DNA from 3 places in the Streptomyces sp. NPDC006259 genome. Region 1 is predicted to be linked to each of the others. Evidence: riboswitches for the same ligand, from Rfam matches in the RefSeq annotation. Region 1 holds a riboswitch; each other region holds the start of a gene.
What was found. Region 1 has a riboswitch for thiamine pyrophosphate ahead of ACFYO5_RS32110 (thiamine ABC transporter substrate binding subunit). Riboswitches for the same ligand answer to the same signal wherever they lie in the genome.

Region 1 (7,191 bases):
CCCCCACCCCGCCCTGGCCTGGGCCCCCGCGGATGATCTGCGACACTGGAAGAGTTATGCCGAAGCCCGGAGAACTCACTTTCGTCGCCCCCCGCGGAGCCAAGAAGCCGCCGCGGCATCTCGCCGACCTCTCGCCCGCCGAGCGGAAGGAGGCGGTGGCGGAGATCGGGGAGAAGCCGTTCCGTGCGAAACAGCTGTCCCAGCACTACTTCGCGCGGTTCGCGCACGACCCGGCCGAGTGGACCGACATCCCCGCCGGGGCCCGCGAGAAGCTGCGCGAGGCGCTGCTGCCCGAGCTGATGACGGTCGTACGGCATCTGTCGACGGATGAGGGGACGACCCGCAAGACGCTGTGGCGGCTGTTCGACGGCACGCTCGTGGAGTCGGTGCTGATGCGGTACCCGGACCGGGTCACCATGTGCATCAGTTCGCAGGCCGGATGCGGGATGAACTGCCCGTTCTGCGCGACCGGGCAGGCCGGGCTGGACCGGAACCTGTCCACGGCCGAGATCGTCCACCAGATCGTGGACGGGATGCGGGCGCTGCGCGACGGGGAGGTCCCCGGCGGGCCGGCCCGGCTGTCCAACATCGTGTTCATGGGCATGGGCGAGCCGCTCGCCAACTACAAGCGGGTCGTCGGCGCCCTCCGGGCGCTCACCGATCCCGCGCCCGACGGCCTGGGGCTCTCGCAGCGCGGGATCACCGTGTCGACGGTCGGGCTGGTGCCGGCCATCAACCGGTTCTCCGACGAGGGCTTCAAGTGCCGGCTCGCCATCTCGCTGCACGCCCCCGACGACGAGCTGCGCGACACCCTTGTCCCCGTGAACACGCGGTGGAAGGTGCGCGAGGTGCTCGACGCCGGGTTCGAGTACGCCGAGAAGTCCGGGCGCCGGCTGTCCATCGAGTACGCGCTGATCCGTGACATCAACGACCAGGCCTGGCGAGGCGACCGGCTCGGGCGGATGCTCAAGGGCCGGCCCGTGCACGTGAACCTGATCCCGCTGAACCCGACGCCGGGCTCCAAGTGGACCGCCTCCCGGCCCGAGGACGAGAAGGCGTTCGTCGAGGCCATCGCGGCGCACGGGGTACCCGTCACCGTCCGGGACACCCGCGGTCAGGAGATCGACGGGGCGTGTGGTCAGCTCGCCGCCACCGAGCGGTAGTCTGACCGGCGTAAGCACTGTCCTGTTTTCAGACAGGATCATGATCCAGACATCTTCATATTCCGACAGGGGAGCGCCACAGCGCTGAGAGTGCGGCAACCGGGCCGCAGACCCTCTGAACCTCGCCCAGGTCATTCTGGGTAGGAAGTTCGGTCATCACTCGAGCTGTTGCGCCCTGTCCGGGCCCCTCGCGGGTCCGGGCGGGGCCGCGTCTCTTCCTGGTCACCCCCAGGAGGAATTCCAGTGCACACCAGGACGTTCGTGGCCGCGGTCGTCGGCCTCGGTCTCGTCACGCTCTCCGCCTGCGGATCGTCGGACGACGACGGTTCCCCGCGGAGCGGGAGCAAGACCGTCACCCTCGTCAGCCATGACTCGTGGGTCGTCTCCAAGAAGGTGCTGGCCGACTTCGAGAAGCGGTCCGGCTACCAGGTGAAGGTCCTCAAGGACGGCGACGCCGGGCAGGCCGTCAACAAGGCGATCCTCACCAAGGACAACCCGCAGGGCGACGTCTTCTTCGGCGTCGACAACACCCTGCTCTCGCGCGCGCTCGACAACGGCCTCTTCCAGCCGTACGAGGCCCACGGGCTCGACCAGGTGGACGGGCAGTACCAGCTGGACGCCGCCAAGCACCGGGTCACACCGGTCGACCACGGCGACATCTGCGTCAACTACGACAAGAAGTACTTCGCCGACCACAAGCTGGCCCCGCCCGCCACCTTCGACGACCTGGCGAAGCCGGCGTACCGCAACCTCCTCGTCACCGAGAACGCCTCCACCTCCTCGCCGGGTCTCGGATTCCTGCTGGGCACCGCGGCGAAGTACGGCGACGACGGCTGGCCGGACTACTGGAAGAAGCTCAAGGCCAACGGCGTGAAGGTGGTCGACGGCTGGGAGCAGGCCTACAACGAGGAGTTCTCCGGCTCGGCCGGCGGCAGGAAGGCCGGCGCGGACCGGCCGCTCGTCGTCTCCTACGCCTCCTCGCCGCCCGCCGAGGTGATCTACGGCGACCCGAAGCCGACGACCGCGCCGACCGGCGTCGCGACCGGCACCTGCTTCCGGCAGATCGAGTTCGCCGGACTGCTGAGCAACGCCAGGAACAGCGAGGGCGGCAAGGCGCTGCTCGACTTCCTGGTCTCCAAGGAGTTCCAGGAGGACATGCCGCTCAACATGTTCGTCTACCCGGTGGCGAAGGGTGCGGCCGTGCCCGCCGAGTTCACCGAGTACGGCCCGGCCGCCAAGGATCCCGAGACGATGGACCCGGCGAAGATCGCCGCGGACCGCGACCAGTGGGTCAAGTCGTGGACCTCGCTCGTACTGAGGTGAACCGGCGGGCGGCCACCCGCCGCCGGCGTACCGGGAGCGCGGCGCGGCTGGGACTCATGGTCCTGCCCGTCGCGTTCTTCGGGCTGTTCTTCGCCTGGCCGGTCGCCGCGATCCTCTCGCGCGGGCTGTACTCCGGCGGCGGCTGGCACTTCGGGCGCCTGCTCGACGTGCTGGGGCAGGCGGACACCCGGCACGTCCTGTGGTTCACCACCTGGCAGGCGCTCGCCTCCACCGCGCTCACCCTGCTGCTCGCCCTGCCCGCCGCCTACGTCTTCGCCCGCTTCTCCTTCCCCGGAAAGCAGGTCCTGCGGGCCGTGGTGACCGTCCCGTTCGTCCTGCCGACCGTGGTCGTCGGTACGGCGTTCCTGGCGCTGGTCGGCCGCGGCGGTCTCCTCGACGACCTGTGGGGCGTACGGCTGGACACCACCGTGTGGGCGATCCTGCTCGCGCACGTCTTCTTCAACTACGCCGTCGTCGTGCGGACGGTCGGCGGGCTGTGGGCGCAGCTCGACCCGCGGCAGGAGGAGGCCGCCCGGACGCTGGGCGCCTCGCCCTTGCGGGCCTGGCGGCAGGTCACCCTGCCGGCCCTCGGGCCGGCCGTGGCCGCCGCCGCGCTCATGGTGTTCCTCTTCACCTTCACCTCCTTCGGTGTGGTGCAGATCCTCGGCGGGCCGACGTTCTCCACGCTGGAGGTCGAGATCTACCGGCAGACCGCGGAGATCTTCGACCTGTCGACGGCCGCCGTCCTCACGATCGTCCAGTTCGCCGCCGTGGGCGCGATCCTCGCCGTGCACGCCTGGACCGTACGGCGCCGGGAGAGCGCGCTGCGGCTGGTCGACGCGGCCGGGACGGCGCGCCGGCCCCGCGGCGCCGGCCAGTGGGCGCTGCTGGCCGGGGTGCTCGGCACGGTGGCGCTGCTGCTCGTGCTGCCGCCGGCCGTGCTGGTGCAGCGCTCCCTCGACGCCCCCGACTTCGCCTACTACCGGGCGCTGACCCGCGACGACGGCAACGTGTTCCTGGTCCCGCCGATCGAGGCGATCGGCAACTCGCTGGAGTACGCCCTCGCCGCCACCGCGATCGCGGTGACGATCGGCGGGCTGGCGGCGGCGGCCCTGACCCGGCGGGACGCCGGGCGCCTGGTCCGCGGGTTCGACGCGTTGCTGATGCTTCCGCTGGGCGTCTCCGCCGTGACCGTCGGCTTCGGCTTCCTGATCGCGCTCGACGAGCCCCCGCTGGACCTGCGGGCCACCTGGATCCTGGTGCCGCTCGCGCAGGCGCTGGTCGGCGTGCCGTTCGTCGTGCGGACCATGCTGCCGGTGCTGCGGGCCGTGGACGAGCGGCTGCGGGAGGCGGCGGCCGTGCTCGGGGCGTCGCCGTGGCGGGTGTGGCGGGAGGTGGACCTGCCGATGGTGCGGCGGGCGCTGCTGGTCGCGGCCGGGTTCGCCTTCGCCGTGTCGTTGGGGGAGTTCGGCGCGACGGTGTTCATCGCACGGCCCGACAACCCGACCCTGCCGGTCGCCGTGGCGCGGCTGCTGGGGCGGGCCGGAGAGCTGAACTACGGCCAGGCGATGGCCCTTTCGACGATTCTGATGCTGGTGTGCGCGGTCGCCCTGCTGGTGCTGGAGCGGCTGCGCGCCGACCGTACGGGGGAGTTCTGATGCTGCGGCTCGAAGGCGCGACCGTGCGGTTCGGGGGCCGGGCGGTGCTGGACGCCGTCGATCTCGCCGTCGCCGAGCACGAGGTGGTGTGCGTGCTCGGGCCCAGCGGCAGCGGCAAGTCGACGCTGCTGCGGGCGGTGGCAGGGCTGCAATCCCTCGACGCCGGACGGGTCGTGCTCGACGAGCGCGACCAGGCGGGCGTGCCCGCGCACCGGCGCGGGCTGGGGTTGATGTTCCAGGACCACCAGCTGTTCCCGCAGCGGGACGTGGGCGGCAACGTCGCCTTCGGCCTGCGCATGCGCGGCACCGAGAGGCGCCGACAGCGGGAACGGGTGAGCGAGTTGCTCGACCTGGTCGGGCTGCCGGACGCGGCCCGGCGGTCGGTCGCCGCGCTCTCCGGCGGCGAACAGCAGCGGGTGGCGCTGGCCCGCGCGCTCGCGCCGAGCCCACGGCTGCTGATGCTGGACGAGCCGCTCGGGCAGCTCGACCGGTCGCTGCGGGAACGCCTCGTCGTCGAACTCCGGGAACTGTTCGGGCGGCTGGGCACCACCGTGCTCGCGGTCACCCACGACCAGGGCGAGGCGTTCGCGCTGGCCGACCGGGTCGTGGTGATGCGGGACGGGCGGATCGCCCAGACCGGTACGCCGCTCGAGGTGTGGCAGCGGCCGGCGGACGCGTTCGTGGCCCGCTTCCTCGGCTTCGACAACGTGGTGGCGGCGAGCGTCACCGCGGAGGCGGCGGACACACCGTGGGGCAAGATGCCGGTGCCCGCCGGTTCCCCGCAGGGCGCCCGCACGCTGCTGGTGCGGCCGGCGGGGGTACGGCTGGTCGACGCCGGACAGGGACTGCCGTGCACGGTCGCCGCCCGCACCTTCCGAGGCACCCATGTCGCCGTCCACCTCCAGCCGGCGGACGCGCCACGGCTGGAGGCCGCGTGCGCGCTGCGGCTCGCGCCGGAGGTCGGGGACACGGTCGGAGCGGAGTTCGACGCGGCCGAGATCGTGGTGCTCGACTGATCGTCCCGCCCGGATCGGTACGACGGACGGCCCCTCGCGCACCTGACGGGGGGTCGTGGCTGGAGAGGACGGCCTTTGGGTGCCCCGGCGAGTGGCCCGCTCCCTCTCGTCGGTAGGGGGCGGGCCACTCGGTCGGTCAGCGGTTGCCGGTGCCCTTGCGGCGCATGCCGAAGAAGACCGCTCCGCCGCCGACGACGACCAGGACGGCCGCGATGCCGGCGATCAGACCGGTGCGCGAACTGGCCCCGGTCTCGGCGAGGTTGGACTCCTGGGCCGCCGGCGAGGGCGCGTTGCTCGCGGTGTCCGCGGGCGCGGCGCTGTCGCCCTCGGAGGCCGACGGGGTCGGCGTCCTCGACGCGGCCGGGGACGAGGCGGAGCCGGAGGGGGTCGACGCCGGGGTCGAGGGCGTCGACGGGGCCGACGGGGTGGTGGGGGTGGTGTCGGCCGCGCAGGCCTTGGCGGGCGTGGTCAGGTTGGGCGTGATGTCGGCCTCGAACGTGCCGGCCTTGATATGGACCCGGTACTCGGCGTTCGGCTCCCACTGTTCGGCGAAGACGGCGGTGTCGCCCTCGGCGGAACCCTTGACCGGTGTGGGCCGGCCTATCCGCTTGAGGTCGGCGTTGTTGTTCTGGAGGAAGACGGTGACGACCGCGGGGGTGGCCGTCGCGTCCGTGTTGGTGACGGTGATGACGCCCTTCGAGCCGTCGCAGGAGGCTGCCGCGGAGAACTGCCCGATGCTGACGGGGTCGGTGGCCAGGGCGGAGCCGGAGGTACCGAGGACAAGGGCGGCCGAGGCGCCGGCAAGACCGAACATGCGTACCGAACGAGCGGCGGTACGGCGGGATGGGGACACGTTTGTCCTTTACGTGATGTGCAACTGCGGGGGGCGGAGGGGGAGATGCCGCCCCCGATGCGGCGGCGACAGCCTCCCCAGGGGTCTCACAGGTCTATAAGCGTTACATAAGAAGTGTCAATGCGTCGACGCTTCCGGCCCCTTGGCTTTGCCCGCTCATTAACCGCCGAGACGTTTCAGCGCCTCGGGAGCCTCCTCGATCCGGTCCACCAGGGCGATCCGGTCCCCCATCGACCGCTCCTCGGCCAGCTTCCGCAGCAGCGGCCAGGCAGGCAGCCGCTCCGTCCAGTGCGCCCGGTCCACGAGCACCATCGGCGTCGGCTCGCCCCGCGACTCGTAGTAGTTGGGCGTCGCGTTGTCGAAGATCTCCTGTACGGTCCCGGCGGCACCCGGCAGGAACACGACGCCCGCGGTGCAGCGGGCGAGCAGGCCGTCCTCGCGGGTGGCGTTGGAGAAGTACTTGGCGATGTGCGCGGCGAAGGGGTTCGGCGGCTCGTGGCCGTAGAACCAGGTGGGGACGGCGACCGAGGTGCCGCCCTGCGGCCAGCGGGCACGGACCTCGAAGGCGGCCGACGCCCAGGCGGTGATCGAGGGCGTGAACGTCGGCGCCGCGGCGAGGATCCCGAGCGCCTCGGCGAGCATGCCGTCGGGGAACGGGGCCGCGTAGGCGCCGAGGTTGGCCGCCTCCATCGCGCCCGGACCGCCACCGGTGGCCACCGTCAGTCCGGCGCGGGCGAGTTCGCGGCCGAGGCGCGCGGCACCGGCGTACGCCTCCGTGCCGCGGGCCATGGCGTGACCGCCCATCACGCCCACCACCCGGGAGCCTACGAGGAGTTCGTCGAGCGCGTCCGAGACGGCGTCGTCATGGATCGAGCGGAGCATGGAGGCGAAGATGTCGCCGTCGGCCTTCGTCCGCTGGAACCAGCGGTACGCCAGGGCGTCCGGGGTCGACTCGTAGCCTTCGTCGAGCGAGGCGAACAACTCGTCCGGCGTGTAGACGAACGCGCGGTACGGGTCGAAGGGGAGGCCGGGTATCGGCGGGAAGACCAGGGCGCCGGAGCCGCGCGCCTTCGTCGCCGCGGCCGGGTCCATCGGGCAGCCGAGGAAGACGGCGCCCGCGGTGTCCAGGGTGAGCAGGACGTCCGTACGGTCCGTCAGGTCGACCGCCTGGACGCGGA
Region 2 (7,191 bases), on a different contig from region 1:
GCCACCACGCCGCCGGAGTACAGGAACGACATGGACCCCGACGCGTCGAGCACCAGAACGACCCGCGCGGTGACCCCCTCCGCACCACGCTTGCTCAGACTCACGGCCACCTGCTGCTTGCGCAGCGACAGCCGCTTGCGCATATCGACCGGAAGGCGTTCCTCTCCCTTGGTCAGCCTGGCTCCGGAAGGCGGTGCGGGTACGGCGGCGGGGGCGGCCGAAGCCGACAGGGGCGGCGGGGGCGTGACTGGGGGCGGGGGCGCGACCGGGGGCAGGGGCGCGACAGGGGGCAGGGGAGTGACCGGGGGCGGTGTGCGAACGGCCGGTGCGGCCGGGGCGGCTGCCGTACCAGCGGGTTCCTCATCGACGCTGATCCCGAAGTCGGTGGCCAGCCCCGCGAGCCCGGAGGCATACCCCTGCCCGACCGCCCGGAACTTCCAACGCCCCTCCCGCAGATACAACTCACCCGCGATGAACGCCGTCTCCGTCTCCCCTCGCATCTCGAACCGGGCCAGCTCCGTCAGGCTTTCGGCGTCGAGCAGCCTGAGCGCCAGATCGGCCACCTGCCCGAAGGTGCCGCCGTCGGCGGACGCGCACAGCTCCACACGGGCGACGGCACTCTCCAGCGAAGGCAGGTCCACCTCGACCGCGTCGGTGACGACGCCGCCGGCGCTCCGCTTCCCCAGATGCCGAACGGCGCCGGAAGCGTGCCGCGGCTGGTTGTAGAAGACGAAGTCGGTGTCGTCACGCACCTTCCCGGCGGCGGTGAGGATCAGGGCCGACACATCCACGTCCGGCCCGCCGCCCCGCTCGGACCAACTGATCTCGACGCGTACGGACGGCACATCGACCGGCAGATTGGCGCCCTTGCTCATGGATCGCGCTGTCATGACACCAGTCTGCCGAGCCTCGGCCCGGAATCACCGTCCTCGGACGAAGCCGAGCGCCGACCGCCCGCCTCCCACACCCGGCGACCACCCGGTCCGGCCTTCCCCACGACTCGACCGTCGCCGGCCCCCACCACGGTCGGCCCGACCACCATAGGCTGCACCTCCAACGCACGCGAACGCCTGTGGCACCGCTGCCGTGTCCAGCACGCACGGCAGCGGTGCCGTCGCCCGCCCCTCAGTCCGCGATCGGCAGATACACCCGGTTGCCCGCCGCCGCGAACTCCTTGGACTTCTGCGCCATTCCCTCCTCGACCTCCGCCCGACTGCCGCCGTGCTCACGGCGGATGTCATGGGAGATCTTCATGGAACAGAACTTCGGTCCGCACATCGAGCAGAAGTGAGCCGTCTTGGCCGGTTCGGCCGGCAGCGTCTCGTCGTGGAACTCCCGCGCGGTGTCCGGGTCCAGAGCCAGGTTGAACTGGTCTTCCCAGCGGAACTCGAAGCGGGCGTCGGACAGCGCGTCGTCCCACTCCTGAGCACCGGGGTGCCCCTTGGCAAGGTCGGCCGCGTGGGCCGCGATCTTGTAGGTGATGACGCCGGTCTTCACGTCGTCGCGGTTGGGCAGGCCCAGATGTTCCTTGGGCGTGACGTAGCACAGCATCGCCGTGCCCCACCAGGCGATCATCGCGGCGCCGATGCCGGAGGTGATGTGGTCGTACGCCGGTGCGACGTCCGTCGTCAGCGGGCCGAGCGTGTAGAACGGCGCTTCCTCGCAGATCTCCTGCTGAAGGTCGATGTTCTCCTTGATCTTGTGCATCGGGACATGGCCCGGCCCTTCGATCATGGTCTGAACATGGAACCGCTTCGCGATCCGGTTGAGTTCCCCGAGCGTCCGCAACTCCGCGAACTGCGCCTCGTCGTTGGCGTCCGCGATGGAACCGGGCCGTAGACCGTCGCCCAGCGAGTACGTGACGTCATAGGCCGCGAGGATCTCGCAGAGTTCCTCGAAGTTCTCGTAGAGGAACGACTCCTTGTGGTGGGCCAGACACCAGGCGGCCATGATCGAGCCGCCGCGGGAGACGATGCCGGTCTTGCGGTTCGCCGTCAGCGGGACGTACGGCAGGCGAACGCCCGCATGGACGGTCATGTAGTCCACACCCTGTTCGGCCTGCTCGATCACGGTGTCCTTGTAGATCTCCCAGGTCAGCTCCTCCGCGCGGCCGTCGACCTTCTCCAGCGCCTGATACAGCGGCACCGTGCCGATGGGGACGGGGGAGTTGCGCAACACCCACTCACGGGTGGTGTGGATGTTGCGGCCGGTGGACAGGTCCATGACCGTGTCGGCGCCCCAACGGGTCGCCCAGGTCATCTTCTCGACCTCCTCCTCGATGGAGGACGTCACCGCCGAATTGCCGATGTTGGCGTTGACCTTCACCAGGAACCGCTTGCCGATGATCATCGGCTCGATCTCCGGATGGTTGACGTTGACCGGCAGCACCGCCCGTCCGGCCGCGATCTCCTCCCGTACGACCTCGGGTTCCACGTTCTCCCGGATGGCCACGTACTCCATCTCCGGGGTGATCTCTCCGCGCCGGGCGTAGGCGAGTTGGGTCACCGCCCGGCCGTCGCGGCCGCGGCGTGGCAGGCGTGGCCGTCCGGGGAAGACCGCGTCCAGGTTGCGCAGGCCGCCGCGTGGCGAGGTGTGCTTGATCCCGTCGTCCTCCGGACGGACGGGGCGGCCCGCGTACTCCTCCGTGTCGCCGCGGCCGATCACCCAGTTCTCCCGCAGAGGCGGCAGCCCTCGGCGGACATCCGTCTCGACGAGCGGATCGGTGTACGGGCCCGAGGTGTCGTACAGCGTGACCGACTGCCCGTTGGTGAGATGCACCTGACGGACCGGCACGCGCAGGTCAGGGCGTGGGCCTTCGACATACGCCTTGTGCCATCCGATGGACTTCCCGGTCTCCCCGTCGGCAGAGACCTCGTCAGAGGTCTGCGCGGAGGCAGGCGTGCGTGCGTCCTTGTTGGTCATGAGACCTACTCCCTACGCCGGCATTACCCGGTAACAGGTTCGGCGGTCGACGCAGCGGCTTCCGTCCGCCGACGATTCATGTGAAACATCACTCGGTTGTGGTGACGTTCCACGTGAAACATCGCGAATACGGAGGTCAGCGCCCTCTCAGCCCGGTGCTCCGAGCTCCCGCGTGTGCAAAGGTGCCCCCACGCTAGCGTCCTTTGTGGCGCGGTGAACAGTGGGCCTCTGTCGTTCTTGCGATGATCGGGCGGTGACCACGACACCTCCGCCTCCGTTTCCCCCTCCCGAACAGCCCCGCGATCCGGGCATGCCTCCCGGTGGACGCCCGGGACGAGACCAGGGGTACGGCCCCGGCGGCGATTCCGGTCCCGGACCGGGTTCGGGACCGGGTCGGGGTCCTGGCCCGGGTGTCGGTCAGGGTCGCGGTCCTGGTTCTGGTCCTGGTCGCGGTCCCGAGGGCGGATACGGATTCGGGACCGGGGGCGGGCAGGGCTCGGGCCGTGACTCCGGCGGAGGTCACGGACGCGGGCCTGGTGACGGGAACCTCGGCGGAGGCCATGGACACGGCCCGCGCCCGGCTGACGGACACGGCTCCGACGAGGACCACGGTGACGGCCGCAATGACGGCCCTGGGCACGGCAATGGACGCGGCCCCGGCGGGCACGGCGGCGGGCACGGTTCCGGTCCGGGTGGCGGCCACGGGCACAGCCACAGCCATGGCCCGGCCGCCCCCGTCTCCAAGCATCTGCGCAAGGTCATCGCAGCCGTCCTCGTCCCCTTCGGCGTGGCCGTGCTCGTCGGTCTGGTCACGCTGTGGCCCGGCGGTGCCCCGGCGCATGAGCGCACCGGCGTCGGTTTCGACCGGCAGACGCAGCAGGCGACGGTCTCCGAGGTCGTGAAGATCAGCTGCTCGTCGGCGAACGCCTCCGGCGGCACTCCGACCGGGGACACCTCGACCGCTGAGGGCTCATCCGCGCAACAGCAGGCGGACGGCACCTGCAAGAGGGCCACGATCCGCGTGGACACCGGCGCGGACAAGGGCCGTACGTTCACCGAGATCATCCAACCGGACCAGTCACGGCAGTTGCACGAGGGCCAGAAGGTCGTGGTCGCCTACGAGCCCTCCGCACCGAAGGACCTCCAGTACTCGGTCACCGACGTGAACCGCCGTGTTCCCATGGGCCTGCTCGCGGCCATCTTCGCCGTCGCCGTCGTGGTCGTCGGGCGGCTGCGGGGAGTCATGGCGCTGGTCGCTCTGGCCATCAGCTTCATGGTGCTGAACTTCTTCGTCCTGCCCGCGATCCTGCAGGGCTCCAACCCGCTGGCCGTGGCGGTCGTCGGAGCGAGCGCCATCATGCTGATCGCTCTCTACCTGTGCCACGGCCTGTCTGCCCGCACCTCCGTGGCCGTACTGGGCACACTCATCTCCCTGCTGCTGATCGGCGTCCTCGGCTCCTGGTTCGTCGACTGGGCGGCGCTCACCGGCAACACGGACGACAACACCGGTCTCATCCACGGTCTGTACCCGACGATCGACATGAGCGGTCTGCTCCTCGCCGGCATCATCATCGGCTCGCTCGGTGTCCTCGACGACGTGACGGTCACGCAGACGTCGGCGGTCTGGGAACTCCACGAGGCCAACCCCTCGATGGGCTGGCGAGGTCTGTACCGGGCGGGCATCCGGATCGGCCGCGACCACATCGCGTCCGTGGTCAACACGCTCGTCCTCGCCTATGCCGGCGCCGCGCTGCCGCTGTTGCTGCTGTTCTCCATCGCGCAGAGCAGCGTCAGCACGGTCGCCAACAGCGAGCTGGTCGCCGCGGAGATCGTGCGCACGCTGGTCGGTTCGATCGGTCTGGTCGCGTCGGTCCCGGTCACCACCGCGCTCGCCGCGCTCGTGGTCTCGGCGGACCGGTCAGGCACCGGCGCGCTTCCCGACCCGGCCTCAGGGACACCGGGAGCACCGGGGCCCACGACGGCCGGTACGGCGGGTCCGGTCCCGCAGGTCGCCCGGGGCGGCAAGGGCAGGCGGCGCAAGCACTGACACCGGCGGGCGCTCGAAGAGAGTCATCGGGGCCGACTCCCCTCGAGCGCCCGCCGACCTCACGCTCCGTCAGACGGCGCTCTCGCTCCGATCGCCGCCCTGGTGATCGTCGACGCAGCCGGCCGCCCCCTCGCAGAAGCGTTCCTGCACCATCGCGCCACCACCGCTCCGTCAGGCCTCATCCGGCGTTCTGTTCTTCCGCCAGGATCCGGTCCAAGGCCTCGTCGAGGTGGGCGTCGAAGTCGGCGAACGCGCCCTCCTGTCCCAGCGGGACCAGCTTGTCGGTGCGGTCGAGGAAGGCCACGAGCGGCGCCGCCGACGAGCGGAACAGCGCCTGGTCGCCACCCACCTGCAGCCTGATCAGTACCTCGCCCAGCACGTCCCGGTCGGCCGGCGAGACTCGCACGTCTCCCTCGCCGCACGGCCTGCCCACCCCGTCGATGAGCAACTCACGCCCGAACGCCCAGGTCACCGGGGCATCGCCGGGCAGATGGAAGGTGAGCCGTACGGCGTACGGATCGCACGTCTCGTAGCCCAGTTCCACCGGGATACGAAACGAGAGCTCCTCGGAGACGAGAAAGCTCATCATGACCTCTGCCTCTACTGCCTGCACGGACTCGCGCATCGCCTAACCCCGTCATTGCCGTCGACTGGCTGGGAATCAACCCCTGACACTGCTGGCATCTTGCTCAACGTGCACAACAGATCACAAGGAGTGAGTTTTCAGATACTGATAGAGATCGCGAGTGATCCCAGCATTCGCCCGATCTCGCTCTGCAACTGGTGTACCGCCGCCGGCAGCCGGTCGGCCTGATGAACGGGGAGGGAGATGGCCATCGTGGCGGCCGTCGTGCCCACAGTGATCGGGATGGCGGCGCACACCGTGCCCAGCGCGTACTCCTGCCGTTCGACGACCGTCTCCATCCGCCGCGCCCGGGCCAGCCGCCGCAACAGGGTGTGGTCGTCCCGGACGGTGTACGGGGTGATCGACTGCACGGGGTAACGGTCCAGGTGGTCACGGCGGGCCTTCTCGTCCAGTTGGGACAGCAGGCACTGACCGATGGCGTGCGCGTGCCCGGTCTCCCGGAAGTCGGCCCACTCCTCCACCGCCGGATTGCCCGGGGTGTCGGAGACGCACATGACCTCGATTTCGCCGTCCCGGTAGCGGGCGTAGTACACCGGAACGCCGATCGAGTCCCGCCAGTGGGCGAGGGTCGCGACCACGGTGCTGCGACGTTTCTGCGCGGCTGCGCTTGCGCTCAGGCGTTCGGCCGCCTCGCCGAGGAAGAACATGCCCTTGTCGCGCCACAGATAGCCCTCGTGCACGAGGGTGCGCAGCAGGTGGTACGCCGTGGGCAGCGCCAGGTCGGTCTCGCGGGCCAGTTGCTTGGCCGGAGCCCCGCCGTCGTGCCGGGCCACGGATTCCAGCAGGCGCATGGCGCGTTGCACGGAGCCGATGAGTGTCGTCGTGGCTTGCGGTTGTTCGGGGACGCCTCTGCCCGCCGGTCGCTGGGGAAGGGGCGTGGCGCCACGCGTGCGAGTGGGGGGTGAGTGCGGTTCCGCGAATGCTGCGGTGTCAGCCGTGGCCAAGGGTGACTCCCGAAGTGCGAGAGAGCGGCCCGTGCGGGGAACACGGGAGTGGGGGACGCCGCTCGCGGGGGTGTGGCCCCGCGACGGGTTCCGGACTCTAACGGCCCGCCACCGGGGACGGTCCCGCTGTCCGGGAAACTTCCCCCGGCCGAGGGAACCGGCGATTCCTGTTACCGGCTCCCGCTCCCCGAACCGCTCACCAGTCGCCGCGTGAGGAGGAGCCCGCCGTGAACTTGCGGACCACGTAGACCAGTCCGCCGACCAGTGCCACGAAGACCAGCAGCTTGAACAGCAGTCCGATCACGAAGCCGACGACGCTCGCTATCAGCCCGCCGAACACGACCAGCGCGATGACCGGCACCGCCACCCACTTCAACCACCACGGCAGTCCCGCGAAGATCTCTCGCATCGCCCTCGTCCTCGTCTGTCCGATGTCCGGTGCCACTGGCGGCCCGGATCCTTCGATGTCCTGCCGTCGATGCTAGGTCTCGAGGGGTGCCTGCGGGGGCCTCGCATCCCTTGTCCTCCCCTGACCCACCCCCTAGGGAACCCCGAGACCACGAGTCCCCTCCCAGAGGGAGACGCTCAGCCCTCCGCCGGCGAGAACACCACCATGACCCGCAGGTCCTCGC
Region 3 (7,191 bases), on a different contig from region 1:
TCTCGGGGATCACCGGGGTCGCGCAGCCGGCCGCCGACACCCGGTCGCGCAGTCGCAGGTAGGAATCGGACTCGAAGAACATCTGCGTGATGGCGTAGTCGGCGCCGGCCCGGCACTTGTCGACGAAGCGGGCGACGTCCGTGTCCCAGTCGCTGGAGCGCGGGTGCATCTCGGGGAAGGCGGCGACACCGACGCAGAAGTCGCCCGACTCCTTGATCAACTGGACCAGTTCGGCGGCGTAGGTGAGGCCCTGCGGATGCGGCACCCACTCACCCATGGGGTCGCCGGGCGGGTCGCCGCGCACGGCGAGCATGTTGCGGATGCCGGCGTCGGCGTACTGGCCGATGATGTTGCGCAGCTCGGCGACGGAGTGGTCCACGGCGGTGAGGTGCGCGACCGGGGTCAGGGTGGTGTCGACGACGATCTGCTGCGTTTCCTTGACCGTGGTCGCCCGGGTGGTGCCGCCGGCGCCGTAGGTCACGGAGACGAAGTCGGGAGCCACCGCCTCGACCCGCCGGAGCGCGTTCCACAGGCTCCGCTCACCCTGGGAGGTCTTCGGCGCGTAGAACTCGAACGAGTACGTCGTCTTGCCGGTGGCCAGGATGTCACGCACAGTGCGGGCGCGGTCGGTCCTGGTGGATGCGGTTCCAAGGGCCATACCCGCAGGTTAGCCAGGGGACTGGCCTCCCCCCACCAGAACTCGGAAATTTGCCCGAATTGTCTCCTTGTTGTCCATCCCTTGGACGGACGCGGGACGCGCGGGGTGCCCACCGGGGAAGCACAGGGGGCCGGCCGGGAAGGACAGCGGGCCGGCCGGTAACGGGGAAAGAGACGGGGCCGCAGGGAAGGGGAAGGAGGAGGAGGGGAAGCCGGGACGGGCGAGGGGACGGGCGAACGGGTCGGCGCCCGGGCGGCCGGCTCAGATCTCGCGCAGCCGCTTGGCGAACTCCGCCGCCGCGGCACCCGGATCGTCGGCCTCCGTGATCGCCCGCACGACGACGACACGGCGGGCGCCCGCCTCCAGCACCTCGTCGAGGTTGCCGAGGTCGATGCCGCCGATCGCGAACCAGGGGCGCTCGGTGCCGAGCGCCGCGGTGTGACGGACCAGGCCGAGGCCCGGGGCCGGACGGCCGGGCTTGGTGGGCGTGGGCCAGCAGGGGCCCGTGCAGAAGTAGTCGACGCCGTCCTGGACGGCCGCCGCGTCCGCCTCCGTCCCGCTGTGCGTCGAGCGGCCGATCAGGACGCCGTCGCCGAGGACGGCGCGGGCCGCGGGGACCGGCAGGTCGCCCTGGCCGAGGTGGAGGACGTCGGAGCCGGCGGCATGGGCGACGTCCGCCCGGTCGTTCACCGCGAGCAGCCTGCCGTGGCGGGCGCAGGCGTCGGCGAACACCTCCAGGTGCTCCAGCTCCTCGGCCGCCTCGATGCCCTTGTCACGCAGCTGCACGATGTCGACGCCGCCCGCGAGAACCGCGTCCAGGAACTCCGGGAGGTCGCCCCGGTCCCTACGGGCGTCCGTGCAGAGATACAGGCGGGCGTCGGCGAGCTGGGAGCGGGCGGTGTCGGACATGCGGGATCCCCCGGGGCGGTCGGTGGCGCCTCGGGCCTCCCCCGGGGCGGCGGTGCACGGCCGCGGCGGGCCGCGTCCGTGCACCTGAGGGTCGTTCGAACCTGTGGGGCTCTGCGGAGCGATCGGATCTCCGGCTCAGACGGCGAGCGCCTGGGCGCGGCGCTTCACCTCCGTGCCGCGATTCTCACTCAGCGCCTGCGCCGGCGTCCCGGGCAGGGACGGGTCGGGAGTGAACAGCCACTCCAGCATCTCCTCGTCCGAGAAGCCGTCGTCCCGCAGCAGGGTCAGGGTCCCGGACAGGCCCTTGACCACCTTGTCCTCGTCGATGAAGGCGGCGGGGACGTGCAGCGCCCTGTTCTCACCCCGGCGTACGGCGATGAGCTGGCCGTCCTTCACCAGCTGCCGGGCACGTACCACGTCGATATCGAGCATCTCCGCGATGTCGGGCAGGGTGAGCCACGCGGGGACGAGAGCATCGATCTTTGCGTCAATCTCGGTCACCCCTCAAGACTGCCATCCCGGACCGACAGTCGGTAACCGAGCCTCCCCTCAGCGGGTGGAGCCGTCCCCGGGGCCCGCGGGGCGCACCGTCGCCGCTTTGAGCGGCGTCGCCGGGTCCACAACCAGCTCGGGGCTGAGCGGCGCGCCCGACTCGATCAGCCGGCGGCCCTGCGCCAGGTCGCGGGGGCGGCCCACCGCCAACAGGGCGACCAGGCGGTTCTCGCGCAGCCAGCAGACCGTCCAGGCCGGTTCGGCGGGGTCGCCGCGCCACAGGGTGGTGTCGGCGCCGGCGTGGTGGCCGGCGTACTGGACGAAGCGGCCGAACTGCTCCGACCAGAAGTAGGGGACCGGGTCGTAGACCGCGGGGGCCTCGCGGGTGGCCGCGCCCAGGACGTTCGCGGCGACCGTGCGCGGGCCCTGGAGGGCGTTGTCCCAGTGGTGCACGAGGAGCCGCTCGCCGTACCGCCCGGAGGGGAAGGACGCGCAGTCGCCGACCGCGTACACGTCGGGCACGGAGGTGCGCAGACCCGCGTCGGCCACGACCTCGCCGCGCGGGCCCAGTTCGATGCCCGAGCCGCTCAGCCAGGCCGTGGCGGGGCGGGCGCCGATGCCGACGACGACGGCGTCGGCGGGCAGCCGGGACCCGTCGTCGAGGAGGACCGCGCCGGGCTCGACGCGCTCCACGCGCGCGTGGGTGCGCAGTTCGGTGCCGCTGTCGGCGTACCAGGCGGTCATCGGGGCGGCGACCTCGGCGGGCAGGGCGCCGGCCAGCGGCCGGTCCGCGGCCTCGACGACGGTGACCGCGCAGCCGGCCCCGCGCGCGGCGGTGGCGAACTCGGCGCCGATCCAGCCGGCTCCGACGACCACGATGTCGTGTCGGTCGGCGAGCACCGGCCGCAGCCGTTCGGCGTCGTCCAGGGTGCGCAGCAGATGCACGCCGGGGACGCCCTCGGTGCCGGGCAGCCGGATCGGTTCGGCGCCGGTGGCGAGCACGAGGACGTCGTACGGCACGGGCCCGGACCCGGTGTCGAGTTCATGGTCGGCGGGGCGTACGCCGAGAGCCTCGGCGCCCAGCCGCAGCTCGATGCCGAGGCTCTCGAAATCGACGTCGAAGGCCGAGTGTTCGGCCGTGCCGAGCAGGACGGCCTTGGACAACGGGGGCCGGTCGTAGGGCTGGTGCGGCTCGGCGCCGATGACGACCACCGTGCCGTCGAAACCCTGTTCGCGCAGGGCGACGGCGGTCTGCACCCCGGCCATCCCCGCGCCCACGACGACCACCCGCCGCCCCGCCGGCCCGTCTTCTTCCCGCGTCGCGTTCACCCGATCACCTTAAAGGTCGCGCGGACAGGCGCGTTGGGGACGTCCGGCAGCGGCGCGGACACGGGGCCCGGCGCGTAGGGAGCGGTAGCTCTCGGTGATCACCCTGAGGGCCTGTGCCCGCCCTGTCCTCAAGGCCGATCGAAGCGCTCGTGGGCCGAACGGACTCCCCCGGTGGGCCGGCCTGGCCTCAGCGCCAGTGGAAGACCCGCAGGGGGGAGCGGCTGCCGCTGGGGCCGATCACGGCGAACCGGTCGCCCGCTCCGCGGAGCAGCCCGGAACCGGAACCGTGTCCGCGCAACCGGCGGCGGGCGACGGCACGGCCGTCGCGGGCATCGAGCACGGTGATCCCGTTGCCGAACGAGTGAAGCAGGAGAAGCATGCCGCGATGCGGAAGCAAGGTGTGGACGCCGAGCCCCGGGCGCCGCTCCCAGCGGAGCTTGCCCGTGGACAGGTCGAAGCCGCCGATCCGCTCATCGGCGTCGGGCGAGTCGTCCGGGTGGATCAGCTTGGCCACGAGCATCTCGTTCACGACGGCGGCGGGGAGGGCGACCCTTTCGTACGGAGGGGGAAGGGAGACCGACGCCGTCACGTTCCCGCTGTCGTCGAAGACGAGGACTCGTCGTTCGCCACGCCTGCCACGCTCCGTGCTCACGACGACCACCGGATCGGCGCACATGATCCACGCATCGACCTTCGGGGCCTCGCTCGGCAGCGGACTGCGCCAGAGCGTGGCGCCGTCCTCGGGGGCAGCCGACTCCACTTGCCTGTCCGTCACCGAGACGACGCGCCGGCCGCTCAACGCCGTGTGCGGAGTTGAGCGGTGGAAGTAGCCGAGGTCACGACCGTGATGGTCCCGGGACCACAGTCGGCTGCCTGTGGCGAGGTCGACGGCCGCGACTCTCGGCCGGCCCCCGTCGGTTCGCCCGTCGTCGAGATGCAGCACCAGGGCGATGCCGTCATGGGCGTCCGGGGAGACGGCCAGGAGCACGTCGCGGTCCGGCACGGGCCAGGTCCAACGGACCGTGCCGGTACCGATGTCGTACGCCCGCAGCCGGTCGAAGTCGGCACGTACGACGAGTTCGCCGATCAGCCAGCCGCCCAGCGGTTCATCCTCGGAGGTGCCGCCTCGGCTGTTGTCCTCGGCGGCTTTCCCCGCGGGCCGCAAAGCCCTCAGCCGTCGAGTGGGCCCCCAAGCGGATACCGGCACGCTGTCCTCGTCCATCCCTGCCCCCCGACGAATCCGATGCGATCAGACGTGGCTCGTGAAGATACCCGGAACCCCCGGGCAGGGCTCCGGACGGCGACGCACCGCCACGATCCCCCGCCCGTGAGCGGCCCCCGCACGGGCGTCGGCTGGGCATGTCGTCCGGGGCGCCCACCCCACAACCGGCCCCCACAGGGCGCTCCCCCGACCTCCTCCCGTCGCGCCCCGGGCGGACGTAGCGGGCGGGAACAGGGCCGGAGCAGGGCCGGAGCAGGGCCGTCGGGCGGCGGGCCACCGGCGGAGGCTCCCTTACCGAGACGGACGGCGGGAGGCTAGGGTGGCCGACGAAGAGCACTCGCGGGAGCCCGGACGCACCGGGCTGAGAGGGAGGCTGGCGGCCTCCGACCGTACGAACCTGATCCGGGTCATGCCGGCGAAGGGAGGGGCTGGACGCCCATGTCCTCACATACGTCAGGGGTCCTCGTCGTCGGGGGCGGCATCATCGGACTCGTCACCGCGTGGCGAGCCGCGCAGCGCGGGTTCGCCACCGCGGTGGTGGACCCGGAGCCGGGCCGCGGGGCCGCGCAGGTGGCGGCCGGAATGCTCGCCGCCGTCACGGAACTGCACTACGGCGAGCAGACACTGCTCGCCCTGAACCTGGAATCGGCCCGCCGCTACCCGGACTTCGTGGCCGAGCTGACCGAACTCACCGGCCACGACCTCGGCTACCGCCGGTCCGGCACCCTCGCCGTCGCGCTGGACGCCGACGACCGCGCCCATCTGCGGGAACTGCACGCTCTGCAACGGCAGTCGGGGCTCGCGTCGGAGTGGCTGTCCGGGCGGGAGTGCCGGCGGCTGGAACCCATGCTCGCGCCCGGGGTGCGGGGCGGACTGCGGGTGGACGGGGACCACCAGATCGATCCGCGGCGGCTGGCGGCGGCGCTGACGGCCGCCTGCGAACGGACCGGCGTGACCTTCCACCGGGACTGGGCCGAGCGGCTGACCGTGTCGGCCGGGCGCGCCACGGGGGTCCGCACGCGCGCGGGTACGACGCTCGCCGCCGAACAGGTGGTGCTCGCGGCGGGCAGCCTCAGCGGGCGGCTCGCGGGCGTCCCCGCGGAGGCCGTGCCGCCGGTACGGCCGGTGAAGGGGCAGGTGCTGCGGCTGACGGTGCCGCGGCCGTACGCCCCGTTCCTGACCCGGACGGTACGGGCCGTGGTGCGCGGCAGCCAGGTCTACCTGGTGCCGCGCGAGAACGGCGAACTGGTCGTCGGGGCCACGAGCGAGGAACTGGGCTGGGACACGACGGTGACGGCCGGGGGCGTGTACGAGCTGCTGCGGGACGCCCACGAACTGGTCCCCGGGATCACCGAACTCCCGCTCACCGAGACGCGCGCGGGGCTGCGTCCCGGGTCGCCGGACAACGCGCCGCTGCTCGGGCCGGCCGGGCTGGACGGACTGCTGCTGGCGACCGGGCACCATCGCAACGGCGTGCTGCTGACACCGGTCACCGGCGACGCGATGGCGCATGCGCTGGTCACCGGTGAACTCCCCGACGAGGCCCGTCCCTTCACGCCCGGACGGTTCCGCGCCGCCGCACTCTCGGAGCAGCCCGCATGAAGATCTCGGTGAACGGCGAGCGGCGCGAGGTCGCTCCCGGCACGGCCCTCGACAGCGTCGTACGGTCGCTGACGCCGGCGCCCTCCGGCGTGGCCGCCGCCCTCAACGAAACCGTCGTGCCCCGCGCGCGGTGGTCCGCCACCGCCCTCAGCGACGGAGACCGCGTGGAAGTCCTCACCGCCGTCCAGGGAGGCTGAGCCATGGCCGACGACCCCTTCCTCCTCGGCGGTACGGCGTACGCGTCCCGTCTGATCATGGGTACGGGCGGTGCGCCCAGCCTGGAGACGCTGGAGCGGGCGCTGGTGGCGTCCGGGACCGAGCTGACGACCGTCGCGATGCGGCGGGTGAACCCCTCGGTGCACGGGTCCGTGCTGTCGGTGCTCGAACGGCTCGGCATCCGGGTCCTGCCCAACACGGCGGGATGCTTCACGGCCGGGGAGGCGGTGCTGACGGCACGGCTGGCGCGGGAGGCGCTGGGGACCGATCTGGTCAAGCTGGAGGTCATCGCCGACGAGCGGACGCTGCTGCCCGATCCGATCGAACTGCTGGACGCGGCGGAGACGCTGGTCGACGACGGGTTCACGGTGCTGCCGTACACCAACGACGACCCGGTGCTGGCGCGGAAGCTGGAGGACGTCGGGTGCGCGGCGGTGATGCCGCTGGGGTCGCCGATCGGGTCGGGGCTGGGGATCCGCAACCCCCACAACTTCGAGCTGATCGTCGAGCACGCGCGTGTGCCGGTGATCCTGGACGCGGGGGCCGGTACGGCGTCGGATGTGGCGCTGGCGATGGAGCTGGGGTGTGCGGGGGTGATGCTGGCGTCGGCGGTGACGCGGGCGCAGGAGCCGGTGCTGATGGCTCGGGCGATGCGGGGGGCTGTGGAGGCGGGGAGGTGGGCGCGGCTCGCGGGCCGGATTCCCCGCCGTCGCTTCGCGGAGGCGTCGTCGCCCACGGATGGCCGCGCCGCCCTGGATCCGGA

Region 2: linked by a shared signal. The riboswitch ahead of thiC (phosphomethylpyrimidine synthase ThiC) and the one ahead of ACFYO5_RS32110 (thiamine ABC transporter substrate binding subunit) in region 1 are both predicted to bind thiamine pyrophosphate.
Region 3: linked by a shared signal. The riboswitch ahead of thiO (glycine oxidase ThiO) and the one ahead of ACFYO5_RS32110 (thiamine ABC transporter substrate binding subunit) in region 1 are both predicted to bind thiamine pyrophosphate.

Annotation. Positions count from the first base shown of each region.
Region 1 covers NZ_JBIAHY010000009.1:126,354-133,544, reverse strand. The annotation lists gene rlmN (23S rRNA (adenine(2503)-C(2))-methyltransferase RlmN) at 57-1,163, shown strand; TPP riboswitch at 1,221-1,328, shown strand; gene ACFYO5_RS32110 (thiamine ABC transporter substrate binding subunit) at 1,407-2,486, shown strand; gene ACFYO5_RS32105 (ABC transporter permease) at 2,543-4,144, shown strand; gene ACFYO5_RS32100 (ABC transporter ATP-binding protein) at 4,144-5,160, shown strand; gene ACFYO5_RS32095 (LAETG motif-containing sortase-dependent surface protein) at 5,297-6,013, opposite strand; gene ACFYO5_RS32090 (LOG family protein) at 6,173-7,191, opposite strand, start outside.
Region 2 covers NZ_JBIAHY010000006.1:498,610-505,800, reverse strand. The annotation lists gene ACFYO5_RS26815 (VWA domain-containing protein) at 1-890, opposite strand, end outside; gene thiC (phosphomethylpyrimidine synthase ThiC) at 1,126-2,922, opposite strand; TPP riboswitch at 2,915-3,104, opposite strand; gene ACFYO5_RS26805 (YibE/F family protein) at 3,176-4,969, shown strand; gene ACFYO5_RS26800 (SsgA family sporulation/cell division regulator) at 5,148-5,594, opposite strand; gene ACFYO5_RS26795 (IclR family transcriptional regulator) at 5,693-6,418, opposite strand; gene ACFYO5_RS26790 (DUF5326 family protein) at 6,756-6,968, opposite strand; gene ACFYO5_RS26785 (cupin domain-containing protein) at 7,145-7,191, opposite strand, start outside.
Region 3 covers NZ_JBIAHY010000001.1:374,898-382,088, forward strand. The annotation lists gene metF (methylenetetrahydrofolate reductase [NAD(P)H]) at 1-658, opposite strand, end outside; gene thiE (thiamine phosphate synthase) at 920-1,567, opposite strand; gene ACFYO5_RS01690 (Rv2175c family DNA-binding protein) at 1,703-2,068, opposite strand; gene ACFYO5_RS01695 (NAD(P)/FAD-dependent oxidoreductase) at 2,117-3,325, opposite strand; gene ACFYO5_RS01700 (PQQ-binding-like beta-propeller repeat protein) at 3,576-4,595, opposite strand; TPP riboswitch at 4,940-5,051, shown strand; gene thiO (glycine oxidase ThiO) at 5,049-6,212, shown strand; gene thiS (sulfur carrier protein ThiS) at 6,209-6,409, shown strand; gene ACFYO5_RS01715 (thiazole synthase) at 6,413-7,191, shown strand, end outside.